DNA from 4 places in the Neobacillus sp. D3-1R genome. Region 1 is predicted to be linked to each of the others. Evidence: predicted binding sites of a transcription regulator. Region 1 holds the regulator's gene; each other region holds the start of a gene.
The links. Region 1 encodes Rex, which represses fermentation and respiration genes when NADH is low (regulators of the CRP and FNR family bind a similar motif). Its sites were predicted from a motif close to TTGTGAAATATTTCACAA; they were not measured.
Positions count from the first base shown of each region.

Region 2: ric (iron-sulfur cluster repair di-iron protein) is a predicted target of Rex. The motif match lies at 1,086-1,103, and genes of this name have one in related genera.
Region 3: ACSBPO_RS14410 (nitric-oxide reductase large subunit) is a predicted target of Rex. The motif match lies at 986-1,003, and genes of this name have one in related genera.
Region 4: ACSBPO_RS06445 (cytochrome c oxidase subunit 2A) is a predicted target of Rex. The motif match lies at 1,376-1,393, and genes of this name have one in related genera.

Region 1 covers NZ_CP197471.1:45,454-47,660, reverse strand. Annotated here, with positions in the region: gene ACSBPO_RS00300 (CPBP family intramembrane glutamic endopeptidase) at 1-728, shown strand, start outside; gene ACSBPO_RS00295 (YdiK family protein) at 747-950, shown strand; gene ACSBPO_RS00290 (redox-sensing transcriptional repressor Rex) at 973-1,623, opposite strand; gene moaC (cyclic pyranopterin monophosphate synthase MoaC) at 1,661-2,155, opposite strand.
Region 2 covers NZ_CP197471.1:1,195,515-1,197,721, reverse strand. Annotated here, with positions in the region: gene ACSBPO_RS06025 (molybdopterin molybdotransferase MoeA) at 1-926, opposite strand, end outside; gene ric (iron-sulfur cluster repair di-iron protein) at 1,184-1,882, shown strand; gene moaA (GTP 3',8-cyclase MoaA) at 2,106-2,207, opposite strand, start outside.
Region 3 covers NZ_CP197471.1:2,813,106-2,815,312, reverse strand. Annotated here, with positions in the region: gene ACSBPO_RS14425 (hypothetical protein) at 1-400, opposite strand, end outside; gene ACSBPO_RS14420 (DUF2249 domain-containing protein) at 416-622, opposite strand; gene ACSBPO_RS14415 (DUF2249 domain-containing protein) at 619-861, opposite strand; gene ACSBPO_RS14410 (nitric-oxide reductase large subunit) at 1,108-2,207, shown strand, end outside.
Region 4 covers NZ_CP197471.1:1,278,826-1,281,032, reverse strand. Annotated here, with positions in the region: gene ACSBPO_RS06455 (cbb3-type cytochrome c oxidase subunit I) at 1-692, opposite strand, end outside; gene ACSBPO_RS06450 (cytochrome c oxidase subunit II) at 707-1,174, opposite strand; gene ACSBPO_RS06445 (cytochrome c oxidase subunit 2A) at 1,187-1,315, opposite strand; gene cyoE (heme o synthase) at 1,645-2,207, opposite strand, start outside.

The DNA of each region.
Region 1 (2,207 bases):
AAGAATATTGGATTATCATCATTGTCTACATCGGCATGCAATTTTCCAGTGTTTTAGGGATTCCGCTCCTCACACTAACAGGAAAATTTTTAGGAAATACCCCTGCCAACTGGAAAATGGTTTATGTATCTTATTGGCTCCTCATTAGTTTTTCTATCACGACACTGATTGTACTTTTTATTTTAAGAAAAGAAATGAAATCCGATCAATTAGATAGAAGCCATACGATGTCATTTCAAAGGTCCTTGCTTTGGGCTTTCATCGGTATTTTCTTAGCCCTAATTTCACAATCGCTTGCTGCAAATATTGAAAATATGCTTGGAATTAAAATGGGTTCGGAAAACACGAAACAAATTATTAAGATTATTGAAACGTTCCCTCTTGTGATTATTGTTAGTTCCGTATTAGGACCTATTTTAGAGGAAATCGTCTTTCGAAAAATCATCTTTGGTTCACTTTACAAACGTTTTAATTTTTTCCTATCTGCCCTTATCAGCTCGGTTATCTTTGCATTAGCCCACACAGAGCCTGAACATACACTGCTTTACTCGGCTATGGGCTTTACCTTTGCCTTCCTATATGTAAAGACGAAACGAATCTGGGTTCCCATGTTTGCCCATGTAGCCATGAATACATTTGTTGTGTTAATTCAATCTGTTTTCAAAGAAGATATCGAAAAAATGATACAAGAAGCGGAAAAAGTTCAAAGCTTTATTTCATTTTTTTAAAATGATTTGGAGGATTTTATGAGATATTCACCTTTTGGCTCCGGCATCCTATATATTTTGCTAGGTAGTTTATTTACGTATTTTGCTATTCAAAATGTCCAAGAGGATGGCTGGGGCTTTTTCTCTTATCTATTAGTCATTCTTGCTACATTTGACGTAGGATCAGGGATAAAAATGATCGCCATCCATTACAAACTCAAAAAAACATTCAAAAAAAAATGAGTCCGCCTAATGGACTCATTTTTTATTCCTCTTCATCTGTCGAGTAATGTTTTAAGAAATAGATTAACGATTGTAGTTCGACTGCTAAATCAATATGGTGTACCCGAATAGAATTCGGTACATCTAATCGTGCTGGTGTAAAATTTAATATTCCTTTTACATTTGCGTTAACGAGTTTATCGGTAATACTTTGGGCAACAGGAGCTGGGACCGTAAGAATGGCTACTTGAATGTCTGACTTTACGATGATTTCCTCAAGTTCATCCATATGATATACCTTGACATCTCCGATGGTTGTCCCCACTTTTCCTTTATCTACATCAAACGCAAGTTCAATTTTAGTATTATTATTTTTTAAAAAATTGTAGTTTAAAAAAGCTGTTCCCAGGTTTCCAACACCTATGAGAGCCACTTTGGTTAATTCATCTTGGTCCAAGGTTTTTGAGAAAAAAGATAATAAGTAATTAACATTATATCCATAGCCCTTTTTCCCCAAGGCACCAAAGTACGAAAAGTCTCTTCGAATCGTTGCGGAATCAACTTTTACCGCCTCACTAAGTTCAGCTGAAGAAACACGCTGCTTTCCAGATGAATGTAAATTTTTTAAAAATCGATAATATAACGGCAATCTCTTTGCCGTCGCTTGTGGTATCTTCATCGTTTCATTATTCATTTACCATCCCATCCCCTACCTTGACTATTTATAACGTTTATTTAACTGGTTCAATCCTCTTAAAGTCACCATTTTTGCCGCCTGTTTTTTCGACAAGGAAGGTTGGTCCAATGACCATCCCTTTATCCACCGCTTTGCACATATCATAAACGGTTAAGGCACAAACGGATGCAGCTGTGAGCGCTTCCATCTCCACTCCCGTATTTCCTTTGGTTTTAACAGTAGCATAAATATGTAATATATAATCATCTTCCACGGCTTCCCAAGAAAAAGTTAAATCAATTCCTGTCAGCGGTATCGGATGACACATCGGAATAATGTCCCATGTCTTTTTGCAAGCCATGACGGCTGCTACTTGTGCGACAGCTAAGACGTCTCCCTTTTTCATGGTCTGATTGGTAATTCTTTCATAAATCTCTTTATTTAATCGAATACTAGATTGAGCAACAGCCGTTCGCACGGTCTCTGGCTTATTACTGACATCTACCATTTTTGCTCGGCCTTCTTCATTAAAATGCGTAAATTCTGCCATTTGATAGCTCCTCTCTCATTTAATATACACCATTTTTATCCTACTTGTTAAG
Region 2 (2,207 bases), 1.2 Mb from region 1:
TTACCAGATAATCCAAATAATAGCTTCCCATTTAGTTGTGCAACAGTCGAAACACTACCAGGACGCATTGCGACTTTATTAAACAACACTTCGGCTCCAAGCTTTTTATAAATCGCTGGAAGATAATCATAATCACCAACTGATACACCACCAGTTGTCAATAATATATCTACTTTTGTTAGAGAATCTTTTATAGCATTAAAACATGTATCAAAGTCATCCGCTAATTTTCCAAAGTAAACCACTTCTGCTCCTACGCGTTCAATTTGTGCAGAAATCATATAGGAATTACTATTACGAATCTTTCCTGGAACAAGGTCATCACCAACTTCTAAAAGCTCTGTACCAGTAGCAAAAAGTCCAACTTTTGGCTTTCGAGCTACAGGGACCTTATCATAACCGAATGTAGCTAGCATCGCTTGAATCCCTGGGTTTATAAATGCTCCTTTTTTTACTAATACCTCGCCTTTTTTTGCATCCTCTCCTTGAAAAGAGACATTATCCCCATTTTTGAATGAACGCTTAATACTCATAAAAGCTTGGTTATTTTCTTTGTAATCTTTTGCTAATTCTAACATGACTACAGCATCTGCTTCTTCTGGCATCATAGCACCAGTCATAATCCTTACTGCTTGAAAAGGGCCCAATTTTTTATTTGTAACCATTCCCGCACCAATTTCATCAATGACCTCAAAAGTTATTGGACTATCCTGGGATGCCTTTTTGGTATCGATTGAACGGATAGCATATCCATCATAAGGTGCCCGGTCAAAATGAGGTACATCACTTGTTGCTACTAAATCTTCTGATAAGTATCTTCCATAGGATTCAGTTATCGGTATGTATTCTGTTATTCCTTGTATTTGATAATCCATTACCATTTGAACCGCTTTACTGATGGCAATAGGATTTCTTTTTTCTAGCATCATATCCACTCCTACAGGTTTTACTTTGTTATTAATTGAACATGTAAACCTATTATAAGATTAACTGACAGGAAAAAACATGGCAAACTTCACACCTAAGGATATTTATTCTAAATCCTATAAACATGTTAATAAAGTTGTCAAAAATATATCGTTTTGGTGTGATACATGTCACCAACCTTTAAACCTCTTTACAGTATCCTTAGGTAGTAAACCAATAAATATTTAGATTCATGATAATAAGGAGGATTTTTCATATGAATTTCCCATTTACAGAACAATCATTAGTAAGAGATATTGTTAATGATTTCCCTAAATCAAGCGATGTGTTTAAACGTAACCGAATTGACTTTTGTTGCGGTGGGAATACGCCATTAGTAACGGCTGCTACAGCAAACCGTGTCAATTTAGAAAGTCTAATTGAAGAATTAAAAGACCTATACGAAAAAAAAGAGAATAATGAACAAAATGATATGGAAGTGTGGATGAAGTCTGATTCTAAAGCGATTATTGATCATGTAATCGAAAGATACCATCGTCCACTAGAGGAAGAACTCGGTTCATTAAGTCCATATGTTACAAAAGTGGCAAAAGTTCACGGAGATCGTCACCCAGAATTATTAAGAGTGTATGAGCTATTCTACGAATTGAAAAAAGAACTTTTAGAACATACAAAAAAAGAAGAGGAATTTTCTTTTCCATTAATTTTAAAGCTTGAAGATGGCAGTGTTGAAAATCGGGAAGAAGCATTAAAAGAGATGGCCCAGCTGGAAAAAGAACATGATGCAGCAGGTGAGATTCTAAGGGAAATACGTTCTATTACATCCGATTTTGAGTTACCAATTGATGCATGTGGTACTTACCGTCTTGTATACAAGCGTTTAGAAGACTTAGAAGGTGAAACCTTCATGCATGTGCATTTAGAAAACAATATTTTATTTCCAAGATATTTATAAGAACAAAAAGCGCAAGCGCCTCGATCAGCCCCGACAAGCAAATGTTCTGTAGTGTAAGAAGTCTGCACTTTGACTTCTTACACTACAGGTTATTTGACCTCGAGGGGCTAGGCGCTGGAGCTGGATTACGAAAAACTTTCTCTAAAGCTATCCACAAGTTTAAAATTTATAAATTCCTTAACCATAATAAAGAAACAGGCTGCATATTTAGCAGCCTGTTTCTTTATCCACCAATATAAGACATTTCTATCTTTTTCCGATTTTTATTTGTTTCGGCTGTACGTTCATCCGAATATCGGTCATTACGATGATTCCATATATCTGT
Region 3 (2,207 bases), 1.9 Mb from region 1:
AAGTCATTAACATTTGGAATAAAAATAGCAATATTCCAATTATAGTAAGAATTCCTGGAATAAGAGCATGCTGAGGTGCAAAATAGAGACAAGCACCAAAACTAGTGACACCAATGGACAGGACGCTAAATTGAATAAATCCAAGTTTTTCACTCCATATGGGTGTTAAAAAGGCTACTGGAACAAGCTGATACATCGAGCCCATGGCAATCATCAATGCCCAACCTAAAATAAAAAAATGGGCTGCAGATAATAATGAAGGTACTCTAAATTCCCCATTTGAGAAATGGACTCCATTCAGAACTAAAATCAACTGTGACAACACTAATGCGATTAGGCTGAAAAGGAAAAAGCCAAAGGGGAGCTTTACATTTGTTTCACTTCCATTTTGCGGAAGCATATTCATCACCTACTTTTATCGGAAAATCTCAATCTTATAGCTGCCATCTTCTTGCTGTTCAGTACGATTTCGGTAGCCAAGTTCCTCTAATTGTTCGTATAAAAACATGGGTCTGCGATCATTTATAATCGTTAAAGTTTCATTGTCATTTAAGTTTTCAAGTGCAGCAAGAGTGCGCATCATTGGCTGGGGTGGTTCTAACCCACGATTATCTAATATCATTTTGATTCACCTCTTTTAGTGAAGGTAATCTTCCAATGTTTTTTTTCGAGCTCCTCTGTTTCATGGGTAAAACCCTTTGCTTTTAAAACTGCAAATAATGGGACAGGTTTAAATGGCGCATGCAGAACAAACACGTCATCTTCATTTAAATCAGCGATAGCTGTCATGATCTTTTGAAACGGCTCAAGCTTATTTTTTATATCCTCACGAACATCTAATTCAATTATTTTTGCTTCCATAACCATCTCTCCTTAAGTGAAACTTTAATATTTGAACTATACTCATAGTTTAACAAGCTTCCTATATTAAAAATGTGACGTGTATCATAGCAAGATGCACTCTTTTTTAAAATTAGTGTCAATTCTGTGACAAATATCACAGTAACAGTGACTAAAATCACACCTTCCAAATGAATAGGCTCACATTCAATATGAATACCACCCTATACAATAGGAACGTACACAAACAAGGAAAGGGTGGCAGAAATGGAAATTGAGCGTCAAAAACCGACGAACAAAGTGGTGAAACGAAATAAGAATGCACTTTTAAAATCCATCTTAATTTTCACCATTTTAATTAGTTTTACAGTGTTGCTTACTGGAGGATATTGGATTTTTAAAGAACAGGCTCCAAGACCTGTAGAGGTAACGAATACAAAAGGCGAGGTTATCCTTACAAAGGATACTATTATGGGCGGGCAGGCTGTTTTCCAAAAGTATGGCTTAATGGATTATGGAACCGTATTGGGCCATGGTTCTTATATGGGGCCTGACTATACAGCTGAAGCATTAAAGATATATACAGAAGGAATGCAGAATTTCAAATCAAATGAAAAATTTGGAAAAGATTTTTCTGAATTAGATAAAGATCAACAGACCATCATTCGTGAAAATGTAAAAAAAGAAATGCGTAAAAATCGCTATGAACCTAATACTGACAAATTACAATTAACAGATGCCCAGGTTTATGGGGTAGAAAAGGTACGAGAGCATTACCATAAGGTGTTCACTGAAGGTGATCATTGGGGACTAAAGGCTAATCTAATTCAAGAAAAACATATGCCTACTGGTGATCGTGCATATGTAGCAAAAGGAGATCAAATCAAACAAATTTCCGATTTCTTTTTCTGGACTGCATGGCTGTCTAGTACAGAGAGAAAGGGAGATGACATAACTTACACAAATAACTGGCCGTATTATCAAGATGCTGGTAACCAAATGTCATTTTCAGCAATCTGGTGGAGTGGGGCAAGTGTTACTTTATTAATCTTATTTATTGGTCTTATTCTATTCGTATTCTATCGTTATCACTTAGGTATGAAGGAAGCTTATACGGAAGGAAACTTCCCGCGTATTGATTTAAATAAGCTGCCTGTAACATCATCGCAATTAAAATCAGGGAAATATTTTGTTATTGTCTCAGCACTATTCTTTGTTCAAGCCATGTTTGGCGCATTATTAGCACACTATTATACCGAGCCTGAGAGCTTCTTCGGTATAAAATGGATTTATGATATTTTACCATTTAATATTGCCAAGGGTTATCATCTACAGTTAGCTATTTTCTGGATTGCTACCGCTTGGCT
Region 4 (2,207 bases), 1.2 Mb from region 1:
GCAACCATAACATTAATACCATCGGTCCATCCAAGTACCCAAGGAATAATCATGAAAAGCACTTCAACTGCAACGAAAGCAGTTGCACCTACTAATAAGATAAATACACCCGTTGCAAAAAATGATAAAATAGGAAGATGTTTCCCACGATTATTCTTTCTCCAATTTGCCACTTGGATAAAAGCCCCAATTGACAGCATCCAAACACCTAATACAATAAATACAAGACCGAAATAAAACATAGGATGAGCTGCCATTGGCGGGTAGAAAGTATACATAACAGAAGCTTCATTCATTAAAATTGGAATTACGGCTAAGACAAAGCCGAAAATCTTCATCCAAAAGCCGATCCACGCCATCTTTCTTACTTTCGGAAGAAGACCACCCAGTGTATGGGAAAGTCCAGCATAGAAGTAACCGATTGTAAAGAATGCAGATAATACAACAACTAAGAGGATACCGTGTGCTGTAAGTACCTGATAATAATTAAGCCAAGATGGTAATTCCAGAAGTCCAGCACGATTTAAACCTTGTAATAAACCTAATAATCCACCAAGTAGTAATGCTAAAAAGGCAACAGATAAATATAATTTCGTTATTTTTGCATCTAGAGGATTTACACCCAATACTTTATTTGTTTTTTCTTTAAATACGGATTTTGTTTTACCATTCTGATGTAAAATTGATTCCACTGTACTTCCCTCCTTTATTTAACCGTAATGGTTGTACTCATCATTTGGTGTCCAGCACCACAATATTCATTACATAGCACTAAATAGTTACCAGCTTTATCAAACTTTTGAGTTGCTCTTGTGATATGTCCTGGCATTACCATCGCATTCAGATTTGTTCCCGCAACTTCAAATCCGTGAACAACATCCTTCGAAGTCATAATAAAATGAACGGTTGATCCAGCAGGAACTTCTATATTACCAGGGTTAAAGCTAAAAATTTGTAAAGTCATAACCACTTCATATTCGTTTTCTCCAACCTGTTTGATTCCAGGTTGATCAAAAGGTGCGGTTTGGTCCACTTTCTGTGGATCTATCGTTTCTTGATTTGTTGGCGGTCCCATTTCTAAGGCGAATCCTTGGTAGCCAGTAATTAACATGAAAATCATGATCATACCAAAGCTCAAGGTAAGCCATATTTTTTCATCCAAATGCATCTTCATTTCTCTTCCCCCTTAATATCTAGCCATAAATAGCCCGAATAGTACAAAATACGTAACAAGTATGACTGCTCCAACTACTCCTACAGAGATCCATGTTCCAACTTTTGACTCTTGCTCTTTATTTACTTTTGAAGCTCCCATTGAAATTTAACCCCCTTTGATATTTCATACTTACATAATAGTTGCGAATAATTATCAATGATGTGAAGTGCATCACATAAAATGGTTGATTTAAATTACTGTTTGTAGAGTTTTAAAGATAAATGGTCCAAATAATAAATGTATGCTGTCTTTAAATAGCGTTATTATCACTATTGATAAGCTTATTAACATGTTTTGCAAAAAATAGCTTTACACGAAAATAGACAAAATTAAAAATGACAAATTTGTGAATGTTGCCATAAATAAAAAAGATGCACAAGTAGTTTGAATGAAACTACTTGTGCATCTTTTATTTTTAAAGAAAATATCTAATTAAAAAATGGCAATGTGACAATAACCATTAATAAAAACATGATGGTTATATAGTTAACTGAATAAAGGAAAATCAAATGAGCCCAATTGTAATCATTTTTAGCGAAAAATCCTTTAATACTTAATACAATCCATCCAATGTTTAACGCTGTCGCAATAACTAGAAACGTTATTCCAAGCGATGATAAGAAAAATGGTAATGGCATTAAAGCTAAACTATAAATAAGAACTTGACGTTTAGTAAATTCAAATCCATATACAACAGGAAGCATAGCAACCTTAGCAGCTTTATATTCATCATATTTTTTTATTGCTATTGCAAATGTATGAGGCATTTGCCAAATAAATAAGATGAGAAACAAGATGATTGGCACAATATTAAGCTTTGGTTCTACTGCTGCCCAGCCAATTAAAGGTGTAACTGCACCTGAGATACTTCCAATCACAGTATTAAGCGTATATCTGCGTTTAGACCACATTGTATATAAAATAACATAGGTAAACCAGCCGACAAATGCATAAAAAGTAGCCTCAATTGTGGTAAACAGTAAAAGAATTA